One region of the Protofrankia sp. Cj5 genome, then DNA from elsewhere that is predicted to be linked to it. Evidence: riboswitches for the same ligand, from Rfam matches in the RefSeq annotation. Region 1 holds a riboswitch; each other region holds the start of a gene.

The links. A riboswitch is a leader RNA that binds a small molecule or an ion and turns the genes downstream of it on or off. The one in region 1 is predicted to bind cyclic di-AMP.
Region 2: linked by a shared signal. The riboswitch ahead of MJ777_RS18865 (transglycosylase family protein) and the one ahead of MJ777_RS02040 (transglycosylase family protein) in region 1 are both predicted to bind cyclic di-AMP.
Region 3: linked by a shared signal. The riboswitch ahead of MJ777_RS23055 (C40 family peptidase) and the one ahead of MJ777_RS02040 (transglycosylase family protein) in region 1 are both predicted to bind cyclic di-AMP.
Region 4: linked by a shared signal. The riboswitch ahead of MJ777_RS03450 (C40 family peptidase) and the one ahead of MJ777_RS02040 (transglycosylase family protein) in region 1 are both predicted to bind cyclic di-AMP.

The regions. Positions count from the first base shown of each region.
Region 1 is NZ_CAKJTO010000004.1:3,436-10,941, reverse strand. Features, by position in the region: gene MJ777_RS02065 (adenosylmethionine--8-amino-7-oxononanoate transaminase) at 1-932, shown strand, start outside; gene MJ777_RS02060 (DUF3151 domain-containing protein) at 1,118-1,552, opposite strand; gene MJ777_RS02055 (transglycosylase family protein) at 1,846-2,577, opposite strand; cyclic di-AMP (ydaO/yuaA leader) riboswitch at 2,583-2,749, opposite strand; gene MJ777_RS02050 (peptidoglycan-binding protein) at 3,113-3,313, opposite strand; gene MJ777_RS02045 (hypothetical protein) at 3,318-3,830, shown strand; partial or broken gene MJ777_RS02040 (transglycosylase family protein) at 3,794-3,967, opposite strand; cyclic di-AMP (ydaO/yuaA leader) riboswitch at 4,087-4,261, opposite strand; gene fbaA (class II fructose-bisphosphate aldolase) at 4,804-5,841, opposite strand; gene MJ777_RS02030 (hypothetical protein) at 5,950-6,192, opposite strand; gene MJ777_RS02025 (CAP domain-containing protein) at 6,696-7,506, shown strand, end outside.
Region 2 is NZ_CAKJTO010000108.1:648-8,153, forward strand. Features, by position in the region: gene MJ777_RS18855 (haloacid dehalogenase-like hydrolase) at 1-319, shown strand, start outside; gene MJ777_RS18860 (multicopper oxidase domain-containing protein) at 604-2,097, shown strand; cyclic di-AMP (ydaO/yuaA leader) riboswitch at 2,567-2,742, shown strand; gene MJ777_RS18865 (transglycosylase family protein) at 2,750-3,133, shown strand; gene MJ777_RS18870 (SDR family oxidoreductase) at 3,618-4,370, shown strand; gene MJ777_RS18875 (hypothetical protein) at 4,478-4,669, opposite strand; gene MJ777_RS18880 (helix-turn-helix transcriptional regulator) at 4,990-5,835, shown strand; gene MJ777_RS18885 (SDR family oxidoreductase) at 5,864-6,637, opposite strand; gene MJ777_RS18890 (AfsA-related hotdog domain-containing protein) at 6,855-7,506, opposite strand, start outside.
Region 3 is NZ_CAKJTO010000029.1:28,522-36,027, forward strand. Features, by position in the region: gene MJ777_RS08825 (PP2C family serine/threonine-protein phosphatase) at 1-11, opposite strand, end outside; gene MJ777_RS08830 (hypothetical protein) at 8-622, opposite strand; gene MJ777_RS08835 (hypothetical protein) at 838-1,950, opposite strand; gene MJ777_RS08840 (hypothetical protein) at 2,327-2,701, opposite strand; gene MJ777_RS08845 (peptidoglycan-binding protein) at 3,145-3,978, opposite strand; gene MJ777_RS23055 (C40 family peptidase) at 4,112-4,870, opposite strand; cyclic di-AMP (ydaO/yuaA leader) riboswitch at 4,874-5,035, opposite strand; gene MJ777_RS08855 (acyl-CoA dehydrogenase family protein) at 5,233-6,438, opposite strand; gene MJ777_RS08860 (amidohydrolase family protein) at 6,756-7,506, opposite strand, start outside.
Region 4 is NZ_CAKJTO010000007.1:44,436-51,941, forward strand. Features, by position in the region: gene MJ777_RS03430 (Mur ligase family protein) at 1-808, shown strand, start outside; gene MJ777_RS03435 (type 1 glutamine amidotransferase) at 822-1,574, shown strand; gene MJ777_RS03440 (MarR family winged helix-turn-helix transcriptional regulator) at 1,538-2,053, opposite strand; gene MJ777_RS03445 (plasmid partitioning protein) at 2,327-2,986, shown strand; gene MJ777_RS03450 (C40 family peptidase) at 3,515-4,498, opposite strand; cyclic di-AMP (ydaO/yuaA leader) riboswitch at 4,684-4,854, opposite strand; gene MJ777_RS03455 (hypothetical protein) at 5,303-5,674, opposite strand; gene corA (magnesium/cobalt transporter CorA) at 6,396-7,506, opposite strand, start outside.

The DNA of each region.
Region 1 (7,506 bases):
TCGAGGTCGCCGCCAAGATGGCGATCCAGTACTGGCGGTCGACGGGGCGTCCGGAGAAGGTTCGGCTGATGACCTGGCGCGGGGGCTATCACGGCGACACATTCCATCCGATGTCCGTGTGCGACCCGGTCGGCGGCATGCATCAGCTCTGGAGGCGGGTGCTGCCGGCCCAGGTCTTCGCGGACCAGCCACCCGTCGGCTTCGATGTCCCGACCGACCCGAGGTATCTGGCGGACTTCGCGGACCTGCTGGCCCGCAACGCTGACCAGATCGCGGCGATCATCGTGGAACCCGTGGTCCAGGGTGCCGGTGGGATGACCTTCCACAGCCCCGGCTACGTCCGGGCACTGCGGGAGCTGGCGTGCGACCACAACGTGTTGCTGATCCTTGATGAGATCGCCACCGGCTTCGGGCGTACTGGGAGGCTGTTCGCGGTTGAACACGCCGGTGTCAGCCCCGACATCATGTGTGTGGGGAAGGCCCTGACCGGCGGCTATCTCTCGCTGGCCGCCACCTTGTGCTCCGAGGAGGTCGCCCGGGGGATTTCGCGGGGCGAGATGCCGGTGCTGGCTCACGGCCCGACCTTCATGGGGAACCCGCTCGCCTGTGCGGTAGCCAACGCGTCACTGGACCTGCTCACGGAGGGGGGGTGGGCGGCTTCGGTCGCCCGTATCGAGGCCCGGCTGGCGAGCGGGCTGTCGTCCGTGGCCGCGTTTCCCGGAGTCGCCGATGTGCGGGTCCTGGGCGCGATCGGGGTTGTCCAACTTGATCATCCGGTGGACGTGCCGGCCGCGACCAGGGCCGCGTCGCGCAACGGCGTCTGGCTGCGGCCGTTCCGGGATCTCCTTTACACCATGCCGCCGTTCATCTCGACCGATGCCGACATCAACGCGATCACGTGCGCGCTGCACGCCGCCGCACAGGTCGGTTAAGAGCGCCCGGCAATAGGGGCGTGGATCAAGGAGTGGGGCTGGGGTGCGTGCATCGCGAGGCGGCGGAGGGAGTCACCCTGGTGTTGGGTGGCGACCGACGACAACGACGGGATGCCCCACCCGGACGCCGCGAGCCGGACAGTCCGCTATAACCGGGTACAAGGCGACCGGTATCCACAAGCGGCTCAGTCGCTTGTGAAGCCCAGCGCGCCGGATGCCTCGGAATCGCTGTCGGCGAGGAACTCCCGGCAGCGGGCGGCCTCCTCGGTTTCACCGATGGCGGCGGCGGCACGGCTCAGCGCCGCGAGCGCGCGCAGGAAGCCCTGGTTGGGCTCATGGGACCACGGGATCGGCCCATGCCCGCGCCAACCGGCACGGCGCAGCTGGTCCAGACCGCGGTGGTAGCCGGTCCGCGCGTAGGCGTAGCCCGTGACAGCCGCGCCCGCGTCCAGGGAGCGCTCGGCCAACATCGCCCAGGCAAGGCTTGAGTCCGGGAAGCGGCCCGCGACAGCCTCCGGGGCATCGCCGGCGCTGAGGGCCCTGGCGGCGGCCGGATCGAGAGCGAGCCTTGTCGGAGGCGGACCGCCAAGGAGATCCGGCCGTTCGGGGGATGTCGTCATGAGGCCCATCCTGCCGGATCGCGCTCATGCCGCATCGCGTGGGGAGCTTTCACGCGGCGGACCTGGTGGGAGGGGGGTGGGCCATCAGGTCCGCCGCGGGATCGGGGGCCGAAGCCGACATCGTCTTCGGACAGCCGGGAAACCGTGGTTCAGAGCGCCCGGCAACAGGACTGTCCGGCTCGCGCCGCCCAACACCTCCGTCGCACTCCTCCGCAGCCCTCGCGATCCATCCATCCGGACGCCGCTGTCTGACCGGACACCCTACTGCCGGAGCTTTTTACGCGTGCCCGCGCTCACAGCGCCGACGGGCTGGTGACGGTGATGTCCCAGAGGTTCTTACCGACCACACCGGTCTGTCCGTCGTCGACCCGGGTCAGATAGCTGTACAGCGACGCGAGACCCTGGGATTCCCCGCCGAAGCGGCCGTCCACCTGCAGAATGAACTTCTTCTCACGCATCGTGCTCTGCCAGACGTAAGCGTCAGCGCGAACTTCACCGGCCAGCGCGGTGGAAAGGGTTGTGCCGGCGAAGTTTGACGATGCCAGTTGAGCCTTCGCGCGTTCCAAGGTCATCGGAGGCTGCGCTGGGGCAACCGCCTGCTGGACCACCTCGGTGCTGGGCACGGCTGCCGCTGTCTGCGGTGCTGGGCCGTTGTTGGTCAGGCCCATCTTGACTGAGCAGGACGGCCAGGGGGACCAGCCGCGAGCGTTGTAGAGCTTGTGGGCGGCATCGTCCTGCAGTGCCGGTGGCGCGTCGCTGGGAAGACCGGAATAACCAAGGCCATGCCAGGTCCCGGCGTCGAACTGGTAGGCGCCGTAGAAACCGTTACCGGTATTGATGTGATAGTTGTTACCGGACTCGCACTGGCGGAGTTTGGCGAAGTCGTCGGCGGTCGCGGCGCTCGCTGGGCTGGCCGCGACGGCGAGACCACTGCCCACGAGTGCTGTGACAGCACCGGTGGTGCGCAGGACCTTGACGGCGGTGGACGACTGTTGCGGGGCGCGGTGCCTGCCAACAGACGGCATGTGGGTCGGTCCTTCCCGTCGCCTACGAGGTGAGCTGTCGGGTTCGGGCTGGGAACATGCCCGGCCGGTGACGCCCATGCGCGTCGCCGGCTTCACCCCAAGGACACCGGCGTCTCCGGTATCCGGATGTGGTTCCCCCGATCCCGTCCTAGCGGCTTCGCGGTAGGTCCTGCCGCGGCGGACGGGGACGGGATTCGGCGTCCGTTCGCGCGGCCTCGCCGATCTGGCGAGTGGGGAGGACTCTAGCGAGCCTGGCTCTTTCGAAGCAAATCGGGGTGTCGGATGAACTACATGGATCTGGCCTACATCCCCCGAATGAACTATGTGGGCCAAACTGAGAACTGTACCTGGTGATTGGGAAAGCTCCGCTGGAGGGTTGCTTGTGTTGGGTTTTTGTAACGACGAGTAATCGGGCCGGTCGTTATAGTGTTTATCTGTTGTGTTTGTTGTCACCTTGGTGTGGCCGGCCCGACTCGTCGTGCGCGGGGTCTATATCAGTTTCGTAGCCGTCAGGCGGTAGCTGTTCGGTTCAGGCTCAGCTGAAGGTGGCCGTCCAGGTTTGCGGTCCGCAGATTCCGTCCACCGTCAGGCCCTTGTCAGCCTGGAGATGGCTCGCCGCACCAGCCGACTCCGGTCCGTACTGACCATCAATCTGGATGTTGTAACCAAGACCATTCATCTGCTGCTGCCACGACCGCACGTCCGGTCGCACCTGGTCGACCAGATCGGTCGTCAAAGGCGTGGCAGCGGCAGCGACAGCGACAGCGGTCGACGGGGTGGCCGCGTTCGCCGCGCGCCATGCCCAACGCGAGGAACCGCTTCTGCCGTATGAGCGTGCCTGCCACGAGCTGCTGTCCGACGAACCGGTGCTGTCTGGGCTGGCGCTGGCGCTGCTTGGACTCGACGAGCTGGCGCCTGACGAGCTGGTGCCCGACAAGCCGGTGCCGGTGCTGTTTGATGACGAGCTGGTGCCTGACGAGCTGGTGCCTGACGAGCTGGTGCCTGACGAGCCGGTGCCTGACGAGCCGGTGCCTGACGAGCCGGTGCCTGACGAGCCGGTGCCTGACGAGCCGGTGCCCGACGAGCCGGTGCCCGACGAGCCGCTGCCCGACGAGCTGGCGCCAGCCCCGAGTTGGCCGGCGCTCATGCCCCGGCCACAGACGGGCCACTGGCCGAAGCCGGATTGGGTGGCGAGCTTGAGCGCGGCCTCGTCCTGGGTGCTCGGGGATGCGCTGCTGGGCAGTCCGGTGTAGCCCAGGCTCTGCCAGGTGCTCAGCGAGAACTGGTATGCGCCGTAATAGCCGTTGCCGGTGTTGGCCGTGTAGTCACCGCCGGACTCGCACTGGCGAAGCCCCTCCCACGTGGTGGCGGCGCTGGCCGGCTGTGACATCGCGATGCCACCACTGATCGCCGCGAGCAGGGCCGGGGTCAGCACCATGGCTCGGGTACGGACCCGGGCCCGGCGAATTCCGCGATGTCGGCCGCGAGAACTTGTACGGGACATATTGGTAATGCCCTTCCCCACGCCTGCGAGGTGAGCTGTCGGGTTCGGGCTGGGACTGCCCGGCCGTTTTCACGGCTTCACCCCGAGGACGCCTGGTATCGACGCCCGGAAGTGGGTCCCCCGTTCCTGCCGCAAGTTTGGTTTTCGTCGGGCGCGGGCAGGATTCGGCGTGCCGCCCGACGTGTCCCCGCCGTATCGACGGGCACGGCGCAGACCATAACCAGCATCGCTGGTGGCTGAACAAGCCGTGAATGCGCTTCGTGACTATGCGCACATCGGGCTGGGTGCTCTTGCCGTATCTCGAGATCGGCTGCTAACGCACGCCGGCGCGCGCTCATCACTTTCCAGCGGCGGAAACCACGGGCAGCGGCGGGGTGGCCACCGTGCCGCAGCTGGCCCGAGTAATACCGCGTGCACCCGGACAGGTTGTTTGCGTAGCCCGCGGCGCCGCATCGAATTCGGGTTCCCAGCACTCATAGCGGGCGTTCACACGACATCGTCCGATGCATTCTGGGGGAACCTGTTTTGAATCTTCTGTCCGGGCGGTCGACAGCGTCGACAGCTGTGATTCAAAACAGGTTCTACGACGGGGAAGGACAGGGCGGCATGGACCGGTGTGGTTGGGTACGAGGATCCGGTGGTGGCCGAAGGAGGCGCGAAAAGCGATGCTCGCGCCTCCTTCGGCCGGTGAGCCGGCCGGCTCGGCCGGTGAGCCGGCCGGCTCAGCCGGTGAGCGAACGCCCGGCGGAGCGCAGGTCCTCGCAGGCCCGCACGACGCGGGCGGCCATGCCGGTCTCGGCCGCCTTGCCGTAGCTGCGGGGGTCGTACTGTTTCTTCACACCGACCTCGCCGTCAACTTTCAGCACTCCGTCATAATTCTTGAAAATATGGTCGACGATCGGCCGAGTGAACGCGTACTGAGTGTCGGTGTCCACATTCATCTTCACAACGCCGTAGTCCAGCGCTTCGCGGATTTCGGCCGGGTCGGAGCCGCTACCGCCGTGAAACACCAGGTCGAACGGCTTGGTATCGGCTGGCAGCCCGAGCTGTCGCGCGACATACTGCTGTCCGTCCCGAAGGATGCTTGGACGGAGTTTCACGTTGCCCGGCTTGTACACACCGTGTACGTTTCCGAAGGTTGCGGCGAGCATGTAGCGGCCCCGTTCGCCGGTGCCGAGAACCTCGGCGGTTCGCCACATATCCGCTGGTGTGGTGTAGAGCTTCTCGTCGATCGCGCCGACGACCCCATCCTCCTCACCGCCGACGACGCCGATCTCCACTTCCAGGACGATCTCAGCCTGGTGGCATTCGATCAGGAGAGCGTCGGCAATCTTGAGATTTTCCTCGAGTTCGACCGCCGAACCGTCCCACATGTGTGACTGGAAGAGGGGGGGCCTTCCTTCGCTGAGAACCCGTTCCTTGGAGATCGCGAGCAGCGGACGCAGATAAGTGTCGAGTTTGTCCGCCGGGCAGTGATCGGTGTGCAGGGCGATATTGATCGGGTAGGCCTTTGCGACATGATGGGCGAACTCGGCGAGCGCCTGGGCGCCGAGGACCATGTTCTTCACCCTGGTGCCGGAGAGGAAATCGGCGCCACCGGTGGAAACCTGTACGATGCCGTCACTGCCGGCATCGGCGAAGCCCTTCAGCGCGGCGTTCAGAGTCTCGGACGAAGTAACGTTGATCGCCGGGTAGGCGAACGCCTCGGTCTTGGCCCGGTCAAGCATCTGCGCGTAGACGTCCGGGGTGGCGATGGGCATGGGTCTGGCTCCTGTGAGCAGTCGGGTTGCATGTCTGTCCGGTTGGTAATGAACTGATTTGTTCGGCAATCATGGGCGGGAAGCCGCACGATGAGTATGATGAGCGGGTCATCGGGGCGGGCGGGACCCGTGAGTGTGGATGGCCCGTTCGGCGCGGCGCTCTATGCTGGCATCTTCACGCTCGTATTCGTCGACAGCGGCGTCCTTATCGATATCGATTTCTGGCTGCCTGGTGACACGATCCTGTTCGTTGCCGGTCTGCTCGCGGCAGACCCGCACACGGGCATGTCGCACAGTGCGCCCACGTCCGGGATCGTGCTGGCCGCGACCGCTGGCGCCGTAGTCGGTCATGTTACCGCGCCGAGGTCTGGCGGGCCCTGTCTCCAACGGCGTCACGGCCGGATACGTGCCTGTGCTGATGCCCTCTACCAGGGCTTTGGCACTCTGGCCCGGCTTGCGGCCCGGTTTGTCCGACGGATGCGGACGTTTGCCCCTGGGCGTGCGGGAGCGGGCACCACGGCTGGATTGCCGGCGCTGCCGCGATGTTCCCGGTCGCGATGTTCCCGGTCGAGGCGGGGCGAGGCGGCGGTTGAGTTCCAGCGTCGTCGGTATCGCGGGCGGGCCCGTTCCGGCGCTACCGGGGGTAGCTGGCCTGGGCCGCTGGTCGCTTATCCGATACGGCGCGTCCTCGGGCTCCTCAGGCACAGCGATACGCTGGCCCGATCTGCTCATGACTATTCGGTCAAAAGCGATATCAGATGGCTCGCCATGCCTAGTACTCGCTACCCTTGTCCCTGCTGGAGGGGATGCGGAGGGGACACGACGCGGGGGGGACCGACCATACGGAAGGTTCCATGGATCGACATCGCAGACATCGCCGTTCCCGGCAGGGCTGGTCCGGTGCTGTCCTGGCAGTATTCGTTCTTGTTCTTGCCACGACCGGGCTGCTTCTGACTCAGCTTGTCCACGGGGGAGGGCCCGCCGCCGCGGACAATTCGACTGCCTCCTCGGCCCTGATGTCGTCGACATCACCGGTTGAGCTTGCGGCTCAATCTGTATCGCGGCAGATTGTCGACCGCGGCACGGTCAGCGGGACCGTTCAGATTCGCACCGCTGTCCCAGCCGACGCGCAGACGTGGGTGGCCTACGTTCTGCGAGGGCCCGGCACGATCGTCCGGGTGGCGCCGGTTGCCCCATATGAGATCAGTCTCGATACCCGTTCGGTACCTGACGGCATATACACCTTGAACGAGGCCGTGTTCAATGGATCGCGGACCCCGTGGGTACGGACGAGCCGAATGCGGATCATTAACACGCCCGCACCGGCAAGCACCTCGGACGCACATGCGTCGCCCGCACCGGCGATCATCCCGTCGCCGTCGTTCGTGCCGAGCCCGCAGCCGCGGTCCGCGGCGGGCGCGCAGGCCACGGTGACAGATCCCGCGCGCACGGCCGCGCCGGCCATACCGGTCGCCGCCACCGAGGCGGCGCCGGCAGACCCGGTATCCCAGGTGGTAACGCTTACGAACACCGAGCGAGCTAAAGCTGGCTGTGCTCCGCTGACCGTTGACTCCAGGCTGACAGCCGCGGCCCAGGCGCACAGCGATGACATGGCCACCCACAATTACTTCAGTCACACAAGCCAGGACGGCCGGACGCCGTTCC
Region 2 (7,506 bases), on a different contig from region 1:
GACAGCATGTGAACGAGAACTTGCCCGTACGCTCCTCGACACGCTGGGCCTGGGCGAGGTGGAACTGATTTCCTCGCAGCTGGTCTGGGGCCGATTCGGTGTTACTCGGGGCAGCCTGCACAACCATGGAGCGCGTAAACCGCGTCAGCTCGCCGCCCACGGGATCGAGCCGCCGTGGGAGCACGCCTACAGCGACTCGCTGGCGGACCTGCCCATGCTGGCCGCCGCCAACCATGCGGTGCTGGTCAATCCTGACGGGAGGCTCGCGCTACGCGCACAGCAGGCGCTGGGCGGGCGCCTGCGGATCGTCCACTGGTGAGGCCCATCCGCTCACGATAGCGTGAGAACGCCAGCCCGCTGGCAGGCTCCGGCGGCAGGGCGTCCGATGCGGCTGCCAACACGGCCGGGCGATCCGCGACCCGGTCCACGAGCAGCCTGAAAGCTCCTGCCCGCCCCGTCCAGCGTGTGTCGCCGACCGGCTGCCCGACCGGTGCGCGTGCGTAGTGCCATCTTCCACATCCTTTGGCGGATTGTGGACTCTCACTATGCAGGGGAAGTCACGGAGGGTTACTGTCACGCTCCGTGATTGATAAGTTGCGCGCCATGCGGCGCACAGGTATCGGCGGCCGGACCGCCAGCCGGGTACGCGTAAGGAGGCAGTCGTCGTCACGGTCCGCGGAGACGACCGTTCGTGCCAGGCAGCGGATGTGCGTCAGAGCGGTGGTCGGGAGCGCGCTTGTGCTTGCCCTCGGGCCCGCCGCGATCGGGCCCGCGACCGCGGCCGGCGGCACGGGCGCGACGGGAGAACGATCATCCTACTGGAACGACGCCGCCGGCCAGGAGTTCCACCCGACCGGTCGAGTGCGCACCTATTACATCGGTGCTGACGAGGTGGTCTGGAACTACGCCCCCGAGGGACGCGATGCTATCACCGGCCAGGCATTCGACCCGATAGCAAGGACATACGTCCAGTCCGGGCCCGGCCGGATCGGGACGAGTTACCTCAAGTGTCTCTACCGTGGTTACACCGACGCCAGCTTCAGCGGTCTGGCGCCGCGCCTCCCGCAGGATGCGTATCTGGGCTTTTTGGGCCCGGTGATCCGCGCCGAGGTCGGCGACACCATCAAAGTCGTGTTCCGCAACGCCTGCCGGATTTCTGACAGCGTGCACCCGCACGGCGTCTTCTACACCAAGGCGAACGAGGGCACGCCGTACGCGGACAACACCTCCGGGGTGGACAAGCTCGACGACGCCGTACCCACCGGAGGCACGCACACGTACACCTGGCTGGTGCCCGATCGAGCGGGTCCGGGCCCGCACGACGGCAGCTCGGTCATGTGGATGTACCACTCCCATACCAACGAGGTCACCGACACCTATGCCGGGCTCACCGGCCCGATGGTTGTCACCGGAAAAGGGAAGGCGCGGCCAGACGGTAGCCCCGTCGACGTCGACCGCGAGATCTTCGCGCTGTTCTCGATCGTCAACGAGAATTGGAGCCCGTATCTTCAGGAGAATCTCCGCCGTTTTGCCAAGCCGCCGTACCCGGCGCTGAACGATGCTGATTTCGAGCGTTCCAACATGCGGCATGCCATCAACGGCTACGTCTTTGGCAACGAGCCGATGATCACTATGAAAAAGGGTGCGCACGTCCGGTGGTACCTGATGAGCATGGGCGGCGAGGCGGATATGCACACGCCGCACTGGCACGGTAACGACGCGATCGTGGGCGGCATGCGTATGGACACCGTTCCGCTGCTCCCCGGCACCATGGCCGTGGCCGACATGGTGCCTGACGACGTCGGCATCTGGCTTTTCCACTGCCACGTGAACGAGCACATCACCGCCGGCATGCTGACCCGCTATCAGGTTGTGTCCGACACCGACACCAACAACGGTACTGCCGCCACCGCTATATCCGCGCCAGGGCCGTCGGCCACAACGATGCCGGTGCCCAAGGGCGCTGTCTCCGCGGGCGAAGGCGGGATAGCTGTTCCCCCGTCGTCTGTCCCCACCGCGTCCGCGATCATCGCGTTCGTGGTGGCGATCGGCGCCCGCAGGATCGTGCGCCGTCGCCGCCGTCGTGCCATGGGCTGAAACCGCGCCGTTCATCGCGGTCCAGGCCGGTAGCTCCTGCCGCACAACAGGCCTGGACCGCGATATGGCGAGAACCGCCAGCCGCCCAGAAAGCGGCTCCCGCGCACGGAGAGCCCAGGATCATCAGCGTTCGGACAGCCATATTGCCCACACCATACACGGCACTGTTGATGCGCAGGATCCCCGCGGCATCGTACGGCGGACGAACAACCGTCGGCGAACAACCACGCAGCCGACCCGCCTGCCCACCTACCGCGCGGGGCAGTTTTTTTGGCTGGGTGGCGGCCCCGGCACAATTGCGCCAGCCGGCCAGGGCCAACTATGGATAAGCGCGGGTGCGCGCACGTTACCGGCAGCCGTGATGGTTAGCAACATCGGCTGTGGACTGTGTGCCTCTTCACGGAGCCTTGCCTGCTGGGCGGTCATGGCACGTATGGTCCTCGCCGTGCCTTCGAGGGGAAGGCGCGCATCGGATGGCACGCCGAGTCCTGCCCCCGTCCGATGACAACCAATACGGTGGCAGGAACGGGGGAACCATTTCCGGACGCCGAAGCCAGGCGTTCTCGGGGTGAAGCCGCATAGCGCGGCCGGGCAGTCCCAGCCCGAATCCGACAGCTCACCTCGCAGGCGTGGGGAAGGACATCAACACAATATGTCCCATGTACGTTCTGGCGCTCGTGGAATCAGTCGAATCAAGGCGCGTGCTCGGGTACTGATCGCTGTACCGGCACTCGTCGCCGCCATCGGCGGCGGCAGCGTCGCGCTGTCCCAGCCAGCGAGTGCGGCACCGTCCAACGACGGTGTGCTGGCCGCCATTGCACAGTGTGAATCCGGCGGCAACCCGAAGGTTGTCAACTCGATCGGTGCCGGCGGACTGTTCCAGTTCCTGCCTAGCACGTGGCACGCTGTCGGTGGCTCTGGCCTGCCGCAGAACGCCAGTGTGTCCGAACAGTGGATGCGTGCGCGGATACTGTACGCGCAGCAGGGCACGAGCCCCTGGTACGCGTCGAAGCACTGCTGGGCCGGAAAGGCCTAGCGACCGGAAAGGCCTAGCGACCGGAGAGGACGCGGCGAGAGTCCCTCGCGCCGTCCACGGCGTCTGTCAGATCCGCCAGCGCCAGCGCTGTGTATATCAGGTATAGCCTCAGGTATCTCGACAGAGCGGCCGGCCCGGGTTCACCGGGAGGCTCTCGCGAAGCCTTGGGAGAGACCGGCCACGGCCGGTCTCTCCCAAGCGGCCGCCTGCTTCCGGCTCTCGGACCGGGCCGGGCGTACCCGCACAATCGATCTTCCGGCTGGGGGGCCGGGCGCGCCGCGGCGGTCTGTGGTAAACCCGGAAAAACGGCCCCGTCGGTGTGTCGTCGTTTCTTGTCCGGGCCCGTTTTTCGTTCGCGCCGGCTCCCCGCGGGGCTACTCGACTTCAGGCGGGCGGCGTAATACCGTACCGTGCGCGAGCGGTGCCTCATCAGGGGTTTTTTCGATCCGCGCGCTGGGCTCTCGAGAAACCTGGTGCATGAGCGATGACAGCGAAGAACGACGTCCGTCGAGCCTTGGTGACCGGCGCTGGAAGCGGAATGGGACAGCTCCTCGCCCTCCGGCTGGTGCGGCAGGGCACAGACGTTATCGCGGTTGATCGGGACGAAGCCGGTCTCAAGGTCCTCCACGACGCTGGGCCCGGAAAGGTGACGACGCACACCATCGATGTCACCGATGCGGACGCCATGGCCGACGTCGTGACCTCGCAGCACCACACCCTGCTCGTGACGGCCGCCGGGATCGGGTACACAGGCAAGATCGCTGAGACCCCGGCCGCGGTGCACGCGAAGATCATGGCGGTGAACTACCAGGGCACAGTCAACGCGGTGACGGCCGCGCTACCCGGCTATCTCGCGCGGGGATCGGGCCGGCTCGTCCTTTTCTCGTCGATTCTCGGCTGGTTGCCGGTGCCGCAACACGGTCCCTATGGTGCGACAAAGTCGGCGTTGGTCATTTACGCTCAGACGCTACGGCATGAACTTCGCGGGACTGGTGTGCGGGTGAGCTGTGTCTGTCCACCGGCGGTGGCAACCCCGATGCTCGACGACATGCCCGCGGCCCGAGCAGTCTCGCAGCGCACTATGATGACACCGGCCGCTGCCGTCGACGCGATCGAACGCGGCCTCGACAAAGGGCGTTTCTGGATCTTCCCAGGTATCGCGCGGCCGGTGGCCATCGGCCAGCGGCTGTTCCCCGAGGTACTGCGGGTGGCCATTGGCAGCCTGCTGAACAGATAGCCGTCCCGGCCGCTCAGAGCGCCCGGGACCAGGGCACGTGTCGAAAACACGCCGTAGGGGACGCGACATTGCCGAGGTTATCGCGGGGCGGGGGCAGGCGTCCCGCGTCATCGCTGCCCATCCATGCTCTCCATCCATTGCCGCGCGATGCGCGGATACCCGACGGCTCGTCGGTCGCCACCCACCACCTCCGGCGCGTCCTCCTTCGGCTCGCGAGGCAGGCGCTCCAGCCCCGCTCCGTGGTCCGCGCCCCTATTGCCGGTCGCTCCTCCTGGTCGCTCCTCCTGAAGGAAGAACAAGATCTTCTCCTGTGGCACCTATGTGACACCTATCCTGACCTGCGGTGCTGCTGTTTTCGCAGGTCAGTAACCGGTTGCTCGTCAGCGGCGGCGTTATTGTGGGACGGCTGTTCCCTGATGCGCGTCCAACGCCAGGACCCGAGGCGGGAGCCCAGCGCGCGAGTTCCGCTCACGCGGATCTGGGCAGCGGCCCGTAGGCGGCCCCTATCGAAATCCTGTCACCAGGTAGACATAGTGCACCCTTTTTGGTGTCATGTGCTAAAAGTCGGTATTGATAGTGCGGCAGCTGGCTGAGGCGGGACCCCTTGGGAGGAACTACTGTGAGCGGAGCGGCGAACCGGGAACTCGGGAAATTCTTGAGGAATCGTCGAGAAAGTCGGAGCCCCAATCAAATGGGCATCGCGCCGCGGGGACGCCGGAGAACCCCAGGATTGCGCCGAGAAGAGGTGGCGGAGCGTGCTGGCGTGAGCACAACATGGTACACCTGGTTGGAGCAGGGCCGTCCGGTGCGTGCATCTCGGCAAGTCCTTGATTCCATCGCACGGGCGCTCGACCTGTCCGCGGCTGAAACGATGCATCTGTTCAAGCTTGCCGGTGAGAAGCCGCTCTCCGGCTCGCCAGCCCCGTTGAAGATTTCCCCTGCCTACGACCGGCTGCTGCGCCGGCTCGAACCGAACCCGGCGTATATCATTAATCGGCGCCTCGATCTGCTCTCCTGGAACAAGGGGGTGGTCGCGCTGCTACCGCACCTTGACATGTTGCCGCCGGAGGACCGCAACATTGTGTGGCTGATGTGCACCGACCCATGGATGCACGAACTGATTCCCGACTGGCAGGGGCAGGTCAGCCGGCTCACCGCGATGCTGCGGTCGGAGAGCGCCGATGCCATCGATGACCCGGAATTTCAGTACCTCATCCGGCGGATCGAAGCGGCCAGCCCGGAGTTTCGCCAGGCCTGGGCTACCCGGCGGCTGGAAACGTTCCGCTCCGGGTCGTTGAACTGGCACCACCCGGCAGCCGGGACGTTCACCGCCGATTACGTCCGACTACATATCGCCGATGATCCACGACTCAGTGTCGTTATCCAGATCCTTCGCAATCCCGAGACACTGAACAAACTGGCCGACATCATCGCTTCGATGTCACTCGATGTCGAAGTGGCCTGACCAGACGGTGACTGACCGGCCTGCTCGCTCACCCCCGGGCGGACAAACCCCCGTCCACCGTGAGGACGGTCCCGCTGGTGTACCCGGAGCGCTCCGAAGCCAGGAAGGCAATCGCGTCGGCGATCTCCCGGGTGGTCGCGCAGCGCCCGAGCGGGAAGTCGGCCATGATTTCGGCGATCCGGGACTCGTCACCGAACCGGCTGTGCGCCACCGCTTTCATCAGCGTCGTGATCCGTTCGGTGGCCACCGGGCCCGGGTTCACCGCGACGACCCGGATGTTGTCCCGGGGCCCGCGACCGCCCAGCGCTCGGGTGAAGGCCATCAGCGCGGCGTTCGCGGTGCTGCCGGCGATGTAGTCGGGGTCGTGCCGCTCCCCCGACGCTCCGATGGCATTCACGATCACCCCGCCGCCGCGCGCCTTCATCCGTGCGTAGACCAGGCGGGTCAGGTTGATGTAGCCGAACACCTTCAGTTCCCAGCCGTATCGCCAGGCCGTTTCGTCGAGGTTCTCCAGCGAACCACCGGGGATGTCACCAGCATTGTTGACCAGGATGTCGATATCGGCCGACGCCTCGGCGAGCCGGGCGATGTCCTCGGCCGCACGCAGGTCGGCGGGGTGGACAGCCACGTCGACGCCGTAGTTGGCCCGGATCTTCGCCGCCACCTCCCTCAGGACATTCTCGCTGCGTGCGGCCAAGCGCAGGTCGCAGCCCTCCTGGGCCAGCACCTCGGCCGTGGTCGCGCCGATGCCTTTGGACGCGCCGGTCACCAGCGCGCGTTTCCCTCGCAGGCCGAGATCCATACCGCCCCCTTCACCGCTGCTCTGTTACCGCAGGCCCGTCCAGATGTCTTTTCCCACATGTCTGTGCCGACATAATAGAGCATGACGGGCGCCGCGTGCCGCCGGCGGCTCGGCCGCCATGTCGGCCACGTGGCCTGATCATTTTTTGAGCATTGCCCGGCTCCCGATGACAGCGGCATGCCGCGCTGGCCGCCCACCATGCGGCTGCCGGCCATGGTCATGGCGCCCCCGTCACGGGGCCCGGGAACGGGCGCAGGTCCACTCGCCCGTGCGCGATCCGCTCGTCGAACTGCTCCAGCGTCACCTCGACCGGCACGCAGCCGCCAGCCGACACCGGTCCGGCCACCGCCGACAGCGCCAGCGGCGCCTCGAACTCACCGAAGCCGGCGAAGTCGACCAGCAGCCCGGCCATCGCCACCGACGGGGAAGCGACCAGGCCCGCGCGCAGGGCGGCCACGATCGCGGCCTGCCGGAAACCCTCGACCAGGAAGGGGCCGGGCACGTGGTCGTAGTCGTGGTCGAAAAACGCCGGGTGGCTCCGGTCGATCACTACCGGGTGGCGGATGACGCCCGAGTCCCCAGCCCCCTCCAGCGGTTCCCCGATCACCACGTTGCGCACATCGCGGCGGCCGACCTCGGCCGGGTCGATCGGCGCTGCCGGCGGCGGGATCCGCCCCGGTTCGATCGGCTTGCGGGCCCGCTGGAAGGCCCGCAGCGCCTCGTAGTCGTCGCGGGACATGAACACGGCATCCCCGCTGACGGTCATGGCCGGGGCCCCGTCGACCGCCAGCTCGGCGGTCAGGGTGAGGCTGCCCAGCTCACCGCCGCGCAGCTGGAGGTTTGTGATCCGGTAGCGCAGCACCGCCGCC
Region 3 (7,506 bases), on a different contig from region 1:
CCGGAGGTCACGCCTGCCTCGGCTGGTAACCGCGCAGCTTGTAGTTGGGATCCTCCACGCTGCGGTCCAGTTGCAGCAGGATGTCACTGAAATCGAACCGGCCGTATACCATGTTTCGTTCCGGCGCGAACGCGCGCAGGGTTTCCTGGCCCAGATCGTCGATGGGTGGGATGCCGATCGCGAAGAGGGCAAGCTTCTGAGCCGCCTCCAGGCCGCGAATCTCTCCTGCCAGCGGGTGCCAGTCCGACGCCGGCTTCCCCTCCTCGTCGGTCGGCCTGCCATCGGTGACAAGCCAGACGAGCGGCCGCTTCCAGGTCACCTTTTCCTGGGCCAGCTGCCGCTTACGTGCTTCGATAACCGAGATACTGAGCCGAATCGCCTCAACCAGCGGTGTCACGCCGTCAGCGCTCAGCTTCGGTGGCCGAAAACTATGGGCCGGGACGAACGGAGTCCGGTCGCTGCGCGGATCGAAACTCTCGTCCCCACGCCACTTGCGCACTCCCCCGGCGCCAAACGTTATGAGCGCGAACTCGGTGGTCGCCGCCATCTTCTCGCCCGCGTGCATGCTTCGCGCCCAGCTGGCGAGCGCGTCGTTGAGCTTGTCGATCGCCTCGCCGCGCATGGAATAGGAGGTGTCCATGCAGAGGACCACGAGCACGCGATGACTGGGCCGGGGAATGGGGATGTTCCCAATAACGTCCCGTGGCTGACGGCGGTCCGTTGCCCGGTCGGGGCTGTTACGAGGTGCCATGGTGTGATCTGTCCCCGTTCCCAGTTCCAGTAGGCCGAAAAAACACGATCATGGGCTCCGAACCGCGCCGGATGTCTCAGCGCACGCTATGGACGAGGCCCGGAGCGGCCTTGCGCCGGCCACGCCTGCAACCCATCCACCTCGTGCGTCCTCAACACCACCTGGCTGCCGACGCGGGGCCGAGGCGCGTCGGGACCCCCCATCCATCGGGCCCGGTAGAGCCCCCCGTCGACCGCGACATAACCCTGCGGGCCAAAAGCGGAATGCACCGTGCCGAGCTGGCTGACGGCTATGTTTGGCGGCGCGACAGGTGACACTGGCCGTGATTGGGCCCGCCCCCCGTCCATGCTGTCCGCGTCACTGGCGGGCTCCTCCCCGGCATGGTCCCCGCGCCGGCGGCCGATGGCGAAGCCAAGCACGAGCATCACGCCCGCAACCAGCACATAGGCCAGCGTCGACAGTATCGATGACAGTACCGAATGGGGCTGAGCCGGCGGGGACCCCGGCGGGGTCACGGTCGGTTGCGCCGTCGGGGAAGGGCTGGCGGACGGTTGAGCCGGATCGGCCAGGCTACCCAGCGTCTCCACCTGTGACACCCGCCCAAGGACGACAGCCAGGAAAAAGGAATCACCGCTGGTCGTGTACATGCCCGCGGTCCGTTCCGCCGGGGTGCCCGCCACCTGCTCCTGACATTCCTTCGCGCAGGACGGCGCCAGCCCGTGGTTATGGGACAGCGCACCGCGGGCCTGGTCCCAGTCAGCGAACCGGTGGTCGGCAATCGCCAGCAGCAGCGAGCCAGCCGTCCCGAGATCCGCTGGACCGCCTGTCGCGGGCCCAGCCAGCGACACGGCCTGAGACGACACGGCCTGAACGGCGAGCACCGCACGACGACGGAAGATCGAGTCCAGATCGGTCAGCGTGGTGGGGTCATTGGCCAGCGTGGCGGCGCGGGCCACCCGCACCACAACGGCTCCGCCAGTTTCCGGTATGCCTTTGAGCAGGGTGTTCAGATTTCCCAGAACGCTTCGGTCGACCTTCTCCGGCAGCTCAACGACACGGATCGCAAAGGCGGTGTCACCCGCAGCTCCCAGTGGGGCAAACGCGGATACCGGCGGCACCCCCCAACGGAGGATGAACGACCCCAGGGCAAGTGTCAGGAGCAGGCCTACGACGCTGACGGCCGCCCCGGCCGCAGGCAACAACGCCCATAATCGGGCCGGGCCTCGCCCGGCAACGCCCGTTTCACCCACTGTGCGGCAATAATGGCCTCTTCGCAGCAACTAAGCCCCCCCTGAATGTCTGCTGCTGTTTGTGACAGTACAGGCCATCATGGTGATCAGAGAAGAGCATAGGCCCCAAGCCGGCAGGCACCCCCAGCGGCGGCCCGCTGGGGTGCTCTGTGTATCCGGTCCGCACACACCGACGCTATGATCGCGGTCTGGGCGCGGTATCCGCCGCCGTCCGCGCCCGTGATGTCGCGCTGGTCCACACGTGCCACCCGAGCGGCACCGGGAGGCTATGCGCGCCCGGCAACAGGGCGCTTGTGCCCTGGCCGGGATCAGCCGTGGACTGTTCTCACTCAGAATCCGCCTGTTGCTCCGGCCCGCCGAACGCCTGCCGGGACCCGCCGAGGGGCTCGGCCTGCTCGTCGCCGGTGGCTTCGGCGCCCGGCTGCTCGGCTTCGGCGCCCGCTGGCCCGGCCTCGCCGCCGGCCTGTGCCGCCTGGCCGGTGCCCGCCGTGACACCGACCAGTTCGCGTAGGCGTGCCTCGATGTACGGCTCGGTATAGTGCGATCTGTCCGCGATCCGCCGAACGAGGTCGTTGACACTGGAGACGGCTTCGAGGTCCGCGGTGCTCACCTGGACGAACTGGTCAAGTATCTGATACCGGATCTCCCGCCAGTTCTGCCGTAGATACTGCTCAACCTGCTGCGCCTGCTGCTGCTCCATTCGATCGCCTCCACCACGAGTCGTCGTTTTTCAGCCATGAGAGGCTCCGGCAGCAGAGCGTTCGATCAGGCAGCGGCGTCCGGGTGGATGGATCGCGAGGCCGCGGAAGGATGCGCCCTGGCATTGGGCGTGGACCGACGACAACGACGCGAGGCGCCGCCCGGGCGGCGCGAGCCGGACAGTCCTGTTGCCGGAGCCTCTCAATCTACGACACCCGAACCAGGAGTCAACCGGAAATCACGAGCGCCCGGCAACAGGGGCACAGATATCCATATCCTCCGTTGCGGATTTTCTGCGGAAAACCGCGCTTTGCCGCGAACTGTATATGCCCAGCGTGATACCCATGCGCAGGGATAACGCCGGAGGCGGCGACCGGGGTGCCGGGGTGCCCGTGCGTCGCCGCCTCCCCTCTTGTCGACCGCTCAACGAGCGCTCAACGACCACTAAGCGGCGGAATGGAACAGCGCGGCGCGGGTCCGCGGACCGACAACGCCGTCGGCCACCAGCCCGTGCCGGCGCTGATAGGCCTTTACTGTTCCAGTGGTGCGCGGCCCGAAATTCCCGTCCACCGCGACCGGGTAGCCGTACCCGGCCAACCGCCGCTGAATCTGACGAACACCAGGACGCAGGCGGGAACTGTAACGAACCACCTGCGTGCGGGGAGCCGGCGCGTCCGGTCGTGCCATTGCCACACCGGGCGCGCCGGCCTGGGCAGAAGTGTTGACAGGGCCGCTGGGAACGGCCAGGTAAGCGCTTGCTCCGCTGTCACCGCCCGCGCCGACAGCGGCGGCAGCCGCCGCGCCCCGCCCGAGGTACCGGCGGTAGGAGCCGTTGGTGTACGTACTCCATGCTCCGATGCCCTGCACGTCGCATACCCGCCTGGCGGCCTGTGCGTTGACGGCTGGATCGAACAGATCCGCCCCGCCGACCCAGCTCGCATGCGCCCGCATATTGATCTGCCATAGTCCGCGGGAATCCTCGCCGCTGGAATTGTGCGCGTCCGGGTTGCCGCCGGACTCGGCCAGTGCGACCGCGACCCAGGTTCCCAGCGGTATCCCGGCGCAGCCAGCCAGCCCCGCGTTCCTGCCAGCACCGGCGATGGCAGCGTCAGAAACAATTCCTGGAGCGACAGCGCTCGTGCTGGGCGGAGCCACGGGGCTCGCGCTCGCCGGACTCGCGGTCAGCATCATGCCCGCCGTCGCGCCGATGACACCGGCGGCGGCAGCCACCGCGCCGCGGTTGCGTTCGGGCTGCTTCCGGTGGCTTTTTCCTCGCATTTTCCGGTGACTTCTTCGGTGTGTTCCGCTGGATAGTGTTCCACTGGACATGAGCAGCCAGTTCACCTCAGTATCGTTGATCGGATCAGTAACGTTGATCGGCGCGTACCCGCCTGGCGGTCCGGCCCGGTCATCACCCCAGCCGGCCGACCAGATAACTCGCGGAATAAATCTTCTGCAGTCGAACGACGGTGCCGCTGTGGGGCGCGGCCCACATCATTTCGTTCCCGGCGTAGATTCCCACATGATAGATGTTTCCGGGCTGACCGAAGAAAATGAGATCGCCGGGCTGCTTGGCATCCTGCGATATCTTCCGCGACGCCGCGTACTGGGCGTCGGTCACCCGCGGCACACTGCGGCCGAGCTGTTTGTAAATGTACTGGACAAGACCAGAGCAGTCGAAGGAGTTCGGGCCCTGCGCGCCCCACGCATACGGTTTACCCGCCTGCTTCGATGCCAGGTAGACAACCTTCTCGCCGAGGCTCCCGGCGGACAGCGACGCGCTGTCCTGCTGCGTTGACGCGCTGTTCTGGTCCTGCTGCCCCGCCAGCCCACGTGCCGGTTCCTCCGCCCCCGTGGCCCCCGTGGCGCCCGTGGCCGGACCGGGCTCCGCGGGGGCTGTCCCGGTGGCTCCCGCGGCGGTGGTGTCACCGGCCCAGGCCGGCACAGCGGCGGTGGCCTGGGGCGCATCGGTCGGGCTGTCGGCCCCGGTGTCGTTTGCCAGCGCTGGGGCTGACAAAGCGGTCAGGGCAACGGTACCGGTAGCCGCGGCGGCAACCACGGCGCGCGCGGAGCGACGGCCAAAACTGGGCTTGACCGGCTGCGCACGGTGACGACCGCGGCGGGAAATAATCGTGTCGGCCGGATCTGAGCACGCCTGATCTGCAGGCAACGATGATCCTTCCCGTACGCCTGCGAGGTTAGCTGTCGGGTTCGGGCCGGGAAGCCCGGTCGGCACGCACGGGATGTGCGGCCGGCTTCACCCCAAGGACGTCGTAGTGGCAACGACGCCCGGCGGGACCTGGGTCCCCCGCTTCTGCCCTGGCGATGGTGAGGAGGGGACACCGGGCCGAGGGCAGAACTCGGCGTCCGGCCCGGTGCTACTGAGAGCCCGGCCACGGTAGCGAACTACGCCCTGTGACCGCAAGGCCTAATTTTCCGCGAATTTCGCCGCAAGTTGGTTACCGTTCGTGTTAACCATCCGGCCAGGCAGCCCACGGACAACAACCGGAAACAGGTTGGCGCTACCAGCCGTCATGGTGCGTCTGGACGGCTGTCATGGTGCCGACGGACCACCCGGCGGGCGATCGCCCAGCGATGGGTCTCCGACGGTCCGTCATAGATGCGGAAGGGACGCACCTCGCGCAGGAAGCGCGACAACAGCACATCCCCGGAGATACCGAGAGAGCCGCAGATCTGCAGCGAGCGGTCGACGACCCGCCACACGGCCTCGGCGGTGAAGGTCTTCGCGATCGCGGTCGACTGGGCTCCGGAACGGCCCTGGTCGAGCTCCCAGCAGGCCTGCATGATCAGCCCACGGGACGCGGCGATGTCGATCTCGTTATCCGCGATCATCGCCTGAGCCATGCCCAGCTCCGCCAGCCGGGAACCGAACAGCCGCCGGTCCGCGGCCCTGGCCACGGCGATGTCCTGGGCCCGCCGGGCAATACCCAGCCAACGCATGCAGTGGGTCGTCCGGGCCGGGCCGAGGCGGACCTGGGCGTAGTCGAAGCCCTTGTCCACCTCGCCGAGCACAGCCTCGTGCGCTACCATGCAGCCGTCGAACAGCACCTCGCAATGGCCGCCGTACAGGCTTTCGTCCAGGGTCTCGATATGACGGACGATCTTCATGCCAGGGTTGCCCGCGTCGACGAGGAACATCGTCGCCCCGCCGCGCTGCCCCGGCTCGCCCGAGGTGCGGGCCATGCAGATCGCGTATCCGGCGCCGTCCGCGCCGCTGATGAACCACTTGCGGCCGTCGATCCGCCAACCGCCCGCGTCCTTCACCGCGCGTGTGGTCAGCGCGGTCGGATCCGACCCCGCTCCGGGCGCGGGCTCCGTCATCGCGAAGCAGGAACGCACCGCACCGGTTGCCAACGGCCGCAGGTAGCGCTCCTTCTGCCCGGCCGTCGCGATGACCTCGAGCAGGTGCATGTTGCCCTCGTCGGGAGCGGCGATGTTCAGCGCCAGCGGGCCGAACAGCGAGTAGCCCGCCTCCTCGAACACGGGCGCCCGGCCGCGCATGTCCAGGCCGTGCCCGCCGTACAGCGCCGGTACGTGCGGGGCGAAGATCCCCGCATCCTTGGCTGCCTGCTGGAGCCGTGCGCGCATCGCGTCGCCGCCGCGCGCGGCAACGCCCCCGAAGCGTTCCTCCTCGGGCATGACGACGGTCCGCACAAATTCGGCGGTACGCCGGGTGAGATCGTCGACCACCGGGCCGTGATCAAAATCAACGGGCACGTGCACCTCCGTCACGCCGGCTCGCGTCGCCCGCAAGGCGAGCTGTCGCGGATCCAGCTGACAATCATCGATTTTTTGCCAGCAAAGCAGGCTGGCCAGCTCGCGTACAAGGAACGGTCAACATTAAAGATCAAATCGCGGGCGTGAGTCGTCAACACTGTTGACTACAGGAGAAGGTCAAACACTCGTGACCAACAGCAATCAGCCATCTCCATCCGCATCGCCAGCACCGCACCGCTGTCGTGGGCTTCAGAGCGTGTGTGAGATCGTCATTCCGGCTCACTGATCGCAAGCCCGATCTCACACACGCTCTCAGGTCAGTCCAGGTGGTAGATACGGGCCGCGTTGTCGTGCAGAATTTTGTGGGACACATCGCCGGGCAGGTCCGCGAACGCCGCCGCGATGAACAGGTCCGGTCGGACCGCCGCGCTCGCCGGACCAGGCGACATGCTCGTCGGGTGCGGGAAGTCGGTCTCGTAGAGGAAGTTGTCGGGACCGAGGAGTTCGATCGCCTGCCGGGCGGTCTCCCGCTCGAACCAGAAGCAGCCGAAGATCTGGCGCTGGAAGTACTCGCTGGGCAGCAGGTCGTACTCGGGGTGTTCAAGTGGAACGCCGCAGTTGCGCCACTGCCAGTCCAGGGCGGCCAGGGCGTACGGGAGCCAGCCGATGCCGCTCTCGACCGAGACGAAGTTCAGCCGCGGGAAGCGGTGGCAGATCCCGGCGCAGATGACGGTCGCGATGGCCCGGGCGTTGCCCATGAAGAAGGAGACCCCGACCGAGGCGTAGTTCGCGTGCATCCCGTTACCGGGGACGTTCTTCTCGATCAGCGAGAGGTCACCTGAGGCGATGTGGAAGTTGACCGGGACGCCGAGGTCCTGGGCGGTCGCCCAGATCGGGTCCCAGTGGGGATCACCGAGCAGCGGCAGGCCGAAGAACTCGGTCTCCTGGGCCATGATCACACCTTTGTGCCCCATCGCGACCGTCCGCTCGATCTCGGCCACGCTCGCCGCCAGGTCCCAGAAGGGCAGCGCCGCCATCGGCAGCAGGCGACGCGGGTCCGCGCTCGCC
Region 4 (7,506 bases), on a different contig from region 1:
GAGCCTCTGGCGTGAGCTCGGGGCGGATCTGCCCGCCGCGACAGTGGTCGCCAACGTCGACGACCCGCTGGTCGCCTGGGCCGCGTCCGGGTGGTCGAACCAGATCTGGGTGTCGGTCGGGCAGAACTGGACAGCGGATGCGATGGTGTGTCCGCAGTGTGCCCGGCTGCTGCATCGCAACTCTTCGGGGTGGTGGTGCGACTGCGGGCTGGCCCGCCCGGAGCCGATCGTCGCCGTCACCGGGCCTGGCGAACTGCTGTGGTTCGGTCGTCACATCAGGGCCTCCATCGACCTGCCGGGGCGGGTGAACCTCGGCAACGCGGCGATGGCCGCCGCCGCCGCGAAGCTCTTCGGGGTCGAGGTCGCGGACGCGCTTGCCGCGATGACCGGTCTCGATGACGTCCAAGGTCGCTATCAGGAGGTCGAGCTCGGTGAGAGTGGTGTACGCGGGCGGCTCCTGCTGGCCAAGAACCCGGCCGGCTGGGTGGAGATGATGGAGCTGCTCAACACGGCACCCGCGCGCCCAGTGATCATAGATTTCAACTCCCAGACCGCTGACGGCCGTGATCCTTCCTGGATCTGGGATGTCCCGTTCGAGCGGCTCGCGGGCCGCGACGTGCTGGTGACCGGCGAGCGTAAGGAGGACATGAGCGTCCGGCTGGCCTATGCGGAGGTTCCGCACACGGTGCACCCCGACGCCGAGAGCGCGGCGTCCACGGTCTTTGACAAGACCGTGGACGTGGTCGCCAACTACACCGCCTTCCGTGACATTCTGGGGCGGGTTGCCCCGGTGGGGACAACCAGATGACCAGGATGGCGGTATGATCTCCGACTCGGCGACCCGCATCGCTCTGATCTATCCGGAGCTGCTCGGAACCTATGGTGACGGCGGCAACGCGATCGTGTTGGCACAGCGGCTGCGTTGGCGAGGGCTGGCGGCTGAGGTGATCAACGTTCCGGCCGGTGAGGTGGTGCCCGGCGGCTGCGACATCTACCTGCTGGGCGGGGGTGAGGACGCACCGCAGGTGCTGGCTGCTGACGGCCTGCGCAGAAGCACATCGCTGCTGCGAGCGGTCAACGAAGGTGCTGTCGTCCTCGCGGTGTGTGCCGGCTATCAGGTGATCGGCGCATCTTTTCCCGCTGGCGACGAGGTGCATGACGGGCTCGGCCTGGTGGATGTGGAGACGCGCCGGTCGTTCGACCCGGCTGACCAGCCGGCGCCGCCCCGCGCGGTCGGTGACATCGTCGTGGAACCAACATCCGACCTGGGTCTTCCGGTGCTGCTCGGTTACGAGAACCACGCCGGGCGTACTCGACGATTGGCTGGCGGCCGGGGCAGGCCGTTGGGCGTGGTACGCAAGGGCGTCGGTAACGGCACCACGGACCAGACCGACGGCATCGTGGATCACCACGTGATTGGTACCTATCTGCACGGCCCGGTTCTCGCGCAGAACCCCGCACTGGCCGATCTGTTGCTGTCCTGGGTGCACGGCCCGCTGCCGGCGCTGGTTGACCCGGCTGAGATACAACTACTGCGTCAGGCGCGGCTGCGCGCTCTCGACGTCGCGGCCTGACTCCGTGACGGCAGCTGTGCCCTGTCGCGTTCGGCAATCGCCGCGTTGAGACGACCGAGAAGCGTTCCGAAACTGTCGCGTTCGTCCTTTTCCCAGCCGCTCACCAAGCCGCTGATGCTCGTTACCCGCGCTGCCCGGGTGACGACGTAGCGATCGCGTCCGCGTGCGCTCAGGGTCACCAGGCTGGCCCGGCGATCGGTGGGATCGGTGGCGCGTTCCACCAGCCCCTCGGTGGCCAGTGCGGCGACCTGGCGGCTCACCGTCGAGATGTCGAGGGCGAACACCGCGCCGAGGGTGGTCAACCGTACCGAGCCGTGGTCGTACAGATAGCTGAGAAGCAGATAGGCGGAACGGTCGAGAGGCGGGCCGGAGCCGTCCGCGATGGCCATGCGGAACCGTTCGGCCCGGCGGCCGAGCACGGCCAGCTCATGCTCGATCTTCTCCAGCGCCCGATGATCGAGTGCTTGTTCATTGTCCACCTCGGCCTCATCCCTACGCCATGTCATCCGTCCGCGGCGTCTCGGATCTCTACAGATTCTTGTGGATACACCATCGGCGCGAAGCGGGTGTCCTGGGGCCGCCGCGGCGGATCCGTGGAGCGGCCGCTGGCGCCTGGCCGCGTCCGCCCGGCTGGTCGCCGTTGGCGTCAACCCGCACAGGTGTGTGCCAGACCACGGCTGTGGTGCCCGACTCGTCCACGCCACGTGTCGAATCTGCCGAATCAACGGCTCTCGGTGTGGTTCGGTTGTCTGGTGGCGTCGAATCCGCTCAAAGCCGGGAAAGAGCTGTGGAGCAAGAACCGTCGACGGGTGCTGGTGGCCGCTGGCGTGGTCGTCGTTGCCCTCGCCTACGGGCATCACTCACCCGAGGTGAAGACCGAGCGCGCCGAGATTCCGGCGGGCTACGAGTCCGCGGGCCGGGAGCTTGCGGTCCACGCCGAGGCCAAGCCCGAGAAGCCGGTGCCGCTGCTCCTCGTCCTGCATGACGACGAGAGTGACGCGGCGACGATCGAGAAGGACAGTAAGGTGTCCGCGCTTGCTGATCAACAGAAGTTCGCTCTGGTGTATCCGGAGGCGGTGGCCAGTACCTGGCAGACCAACGGTCAGGACGCGCGGTATCTGTGGGACGTGGTCCGTTACGTCGCCAAGGAGCGATCGAACATCGATATGTCCCGGATCTACATCTGGGGTGCGGGAGAGGGCGGCCGTCTCGCGCTCACGGTGGCCTGCGGCCCGCTCGACCCCGCCCAGCAGCCACTGTTCACGGCGGTCGGGACGGTGAACACGGTCGGGCCGCTCCCCGCGTGTCCTTCACGGGTCCATGTCAAGTCAGTGGCTCTTGCGCCAGGGCGGAAATGGAACGAAGCCACGACCAGCGAGCTGTGGAAATTCTCAAAGGACATCAAGGGCTAAGCGGTCGCCGCTCCCTGATCGAACGCCCTATTGCCGGTCGCTCTAAGCGGCCACCGAAGGCCACGCGATGATGGTGTTTTCGCGTGGCCTTCGGTCTGAAGCGAGCTGGAGATCCCGGCAATTTGTGGATCAATCCTCGACCCGCCTCGTCGGCTGTCGTTGAGAGGGCTCCCGCCGGTCGGCTTGGCCGGGGGGGTGGCACGGCCGACCAGCGGGAGCCCAGGACCTCCGCCGGCCAAGCGCACTGTGGGGGGGGTTCAGTGCGAAAGGCCGGGGAAGCCCGTGTTCCGCCGGGCATTGCGAGCCGGGGGGGTTGGCTCGATCCGACCAGCGGAAGTCTTTGGAGACATCCAGTTGTGGTTTGGGACCGCCAGACCGGTGTTTATATCGACAACACCGATCTGGCGGTGAGGTTCACGCGTGACCGGAGGGGGAGGACACGCGTGAACCCGCTATATGTTTTTCAGAGGCTGACTGCGTCAGTCATATCAGTGAGATGAAGGAGTCAACGAGCGAGGCCGCTGGCCGCTAACTGACCCGGCCGACTGAGTATGACGTGGTGTAGATATCTCTGAGCGAAACGACTTCACCGGACTTTGGTGCCGCCCACATCTTGCCACCGCCGGCATAGATGCCGATGTGGTAGATGTTTCCCGGCGTACCAAAGAAGATGAGGTCGCCGACCTGCTTATTGTACTGCGACACATGGGCCGTGGCTTCGTACTGTTCTTCCGCGGTGCGGGGGAGACTGCGGCCGAGCTGTTTGAAAACATACTGAACCAGGCCGGAACAGTCGAAGGAGTAGGGGCCCTCCGCACCATACACGTAAGGCTTGCCGGCTTGCTGCGCGGCCAGATAGACAGCTCTTTCACCGAGCGATCCGACTGGCATCGTAGCATCCGCTGTATCGGAGGTGGATACCCGAAACGCGGCAGCAGCGGCCGAGCCGGCGGCCTGCGCCGGAGGCGCGGGGACCGAACTGGGCACCACCGTCATAGTACCAACGTTCGAGGAGCGAGCCGACTGCAGGGCATCCGTTCCGTCGAAGATAGCAGTGATCTGTGTGGTGGTGAGGACCTTGGCAGTGTAGCTCGCAAAGCCCTGCTCGTTAGTATACAGGTGCTTGAATGTTGCCCAGCCGTCAGGCAGCTTTACCTGAATTTTGATGAGCTGGTTTGACAGCGGCGCGTGGGTCGTCCCGTCCTCGAGGGAGAAGCCCATGTCAATGGGCTGGTCGGCCTGTACTGACACGTCCGGATTAGTGACCCTGAGCGCGACACCTGACTTGGGGTGCAGGTCAGCCTGATCGATCACATGGCTGGTGATGGACCCGGGGCCAACCGAGGTGGCCGGGTTGATAACGGACGTGCGCAGACCGGCGAGTGACGCCTGGCTTCCGAACTGAGAGCCAAGGGTGATCCGGGAACTGACCGAAGTCTCGTCCATCCCTGAGTCGGTCGGGGCGCAGCCGGCCAGCGCGACGCCTGACACCGCAACCGTGCCGGTTGTCATCGCCGCGACCGCGGCACGTGCCCGGACGCGGCCGGGGGCCGACGGCGGAGCGGGCGCGCGGTGCCTACCGCGGGCTGGACGCCCAGGTGTCTCGGCCTGAGGTCGCAGCGAGGACAGCGACGCCGTCGGCGACGAACATGGCCATATTGCCGGATCAAGCTGCACATCGGGCGCAGACAAGACTGTGATCCTTCCCGTTCGCCTGCGAGGTGAGCTGTCGGGTTCGGGCTGGGCTGCCCGGTGGGCCGTGCGACCAGCACACGACTCACTTCACCCCTAGGTCGGCACCGTGGCTCGGTGCCAACCGGTGGAGGATGGGTCCCCCGCTCCTGCCCTGGTGACGACTCGGAGGGGACACCGGGGCCGTGGGCAGGATTCGGCGTTCGGCCCGGTGTTGTCGTGACGTCGGCGCGAGACTAGTTCAAAAGGATGGTGCCAGCAAATACTAGTCCCTCACAACTACGGCGAGTACTCGCAGAAGTGACCATAGCGGTTCCTCCCATCCTCCTTGCCGATCACTCGCCGCTCTATCTTGATCTGCTGGCCACTGCGACAGGTCGCCTAGACGGAGGCTTGCCATGCCATGACCCACAGGATGCGGAAGATGACATTACGCCATAGCGGTGACGGTCCGGCGACGGGGGGGTGCTTGAGTGCCGACAGCTATATATCGCTGACATGTAGTAGCGAAAATTATCTTAATGAATAGGCTCGCTAGATTACGCACTGTGTCAGCCGTTATGGGATTTCCCGCTCCGAAATCCGCTGTGCGAGAGGATGTCCGCGGCCTGGGACGGGTCGGCGTCAGCGGCGCCGGGCGCGGGTGTCGCGGCGGGAGAGCAGGCCCGCGGTCTGCAGGACGTGCAGTTCGACCGCGAGTTCGTGAATCTCCGGGGGCAGGGAGCGGTACTGGCCGGACAGGGCCTCGACGGCCGCCTGCGCGCGGTCCGCGAGATCGTCCAGCGCCCGCTGATGGGTGCGCATCTGCGCTCGCTCGTCCTGGATCGCGCGGACCGTCTCCTCCTGCCACCGCCGGGTGCGCATCAGGCGCTCGCTGGCGTCGGCGGCCTGCCGCTCGGCATCCTCCAGCCGCCCAAGGATCTGATCGAGCTGCTCCAGTCTTGTCGCCAGCTCGGCGATAAGATCGTTACGGACCGGGTATGTCGGCTGGGTCATCGGATCGCGTCGCGGATGTCGCGGATGTCGCGGTCGACGTCACAGGTGATGGTGTGGATACGGCGGGGGGCGTCGTCATTGCCACCCACGCCCGCGTTGCGACTGAGAACGGATTGTAACCGTACGCTGCCGCTAGCCCGCGGCTGGGACGGCAGTTGACTGTGAACTCCCGCACGAAGGCCTGACACAGGCGATTACGGTAGCCGACAGCGTGGTCTCCGTGAATCCCGCTGTCGGGTGATATGTCGTTGTTCCTAGTATGAAATAGCTATCGAACGAAGCCGCGGTGCGGTCCTGCTGGGTACGGTATAGTCCTGACGGGCGGTATCCCAGCCGGGTCGGCGGGGCCGCGCCGTGGTAATTCCCATGGCCCGGCCTGTGGCACTGGTTGTGCCAGTTGTGCTGGCTCGAACGGAGGCCACCCGCGTCTGGCGGGAGCTTCGCGGCGCGGCCAGCTCGGTGGATAATTTGCCTGGTATTGTGGCGCCTTCAACACCCTGCTCAATTTTTACACACGGGACGCCACGAAACATGAGTTCGGTCGGTTTTTGGGCGTCAGCCACGCAAAAAATGATGATCGCGGCCTTCTGCTATACCGGTCAGCTCGTCGGTGTATCGGCTCCACCGGCGAGCTGACCGGACCGGCCGCGAAAGCCAGCAGCAATATTCACGAGCGTCCATCATGCTATCAGTTGATATTTGAGCGTACCACGGTACGAGGCTACAGCCAGCCATTCCGTTTGAAGGCTCGGTGCAGGGTGAAGCAGATTGCCGCCATCAAGCAGAGAGCAGCGGGATATCCCCACGGCTGCCGCAGTTCGGGCATGTGCTCGAAATTCATCCCGTAAATGGCGGCAACCGCTGTCGGAACCGCGGCGATGGCGACCCAGGCACTGATGCGGCGCATGTCCTCGTTTTGCGCGATGGCCACCTGTGTCAAGGTCGCCTGAATAATTGACGACAGCAGCTCGTCGAATCGAGCTATTCGTTCGGTGACCTGTTCGAGGTGGTCGGCCACGTCACGGAAGTATTCCTGAATGCGCGGGGCAATCCCGCCGACGTCCGGTTCGGTGAGCGCTCGCAGCGGAGCGGCGAGTGGCGTGACAGCGTGCTTGAGCTCAAGCACCTCACGTTTGAGCTGGTAAACTTTACTGGCATCGGGCGGAATCGATCGGTGAAAGACCGATCCCTCGGCGTCGTCGATGTCGATTTCAATCTTCTCGGTAACCGCCAGGTAATCGTCGACAATCTGGTCGCAGATAGCGTGGAGGACAGCCGACGGTCCGTGGCGGAGCATTTCCGGGTGCGCTTCCAGCCGGCTGCGCAGGGCTTGGAGCCCGCCATGTTCCCCATGCCGGACCGTGACTACGAAATCCTGGCCGAGAAACACCATGACCTCGCCGGTGTTGACGATCTCCGATGTCGAGGTCAGCTCCTCGTGTTCCACGTAACAGGCGGTCTTGAGGACGACGAAAAGGGTCTCCCCGTATCGCTCCAGTTTCGGCCGTTGATGGGCGGTGACGGCGTCCTCGACCGCGAGCGGATGCAGCCCGTAGACATCGGCGATATTGGACAGTTCCGTCGTGCTCGGTTCGTACAGGCCGAGCCAGGCAAAACTGCCGCGGTGATCCCGGGCAACACGCAGCGCATCGGTATGGTGGATCGATCGCGGATCGCGGTAGCCGTCCCGGTATATGTGACACGCGATCACTCGGCCGGGCGGTGTCGAAGGACTCTCCGGGCGTATGCGGCGGCGTTTGGGGACCATCCGGACCAGTGACACGGGCTTGCTCAGGGCGCCGGCCAGCCATCCTGCCGCGGTTGACGGATGG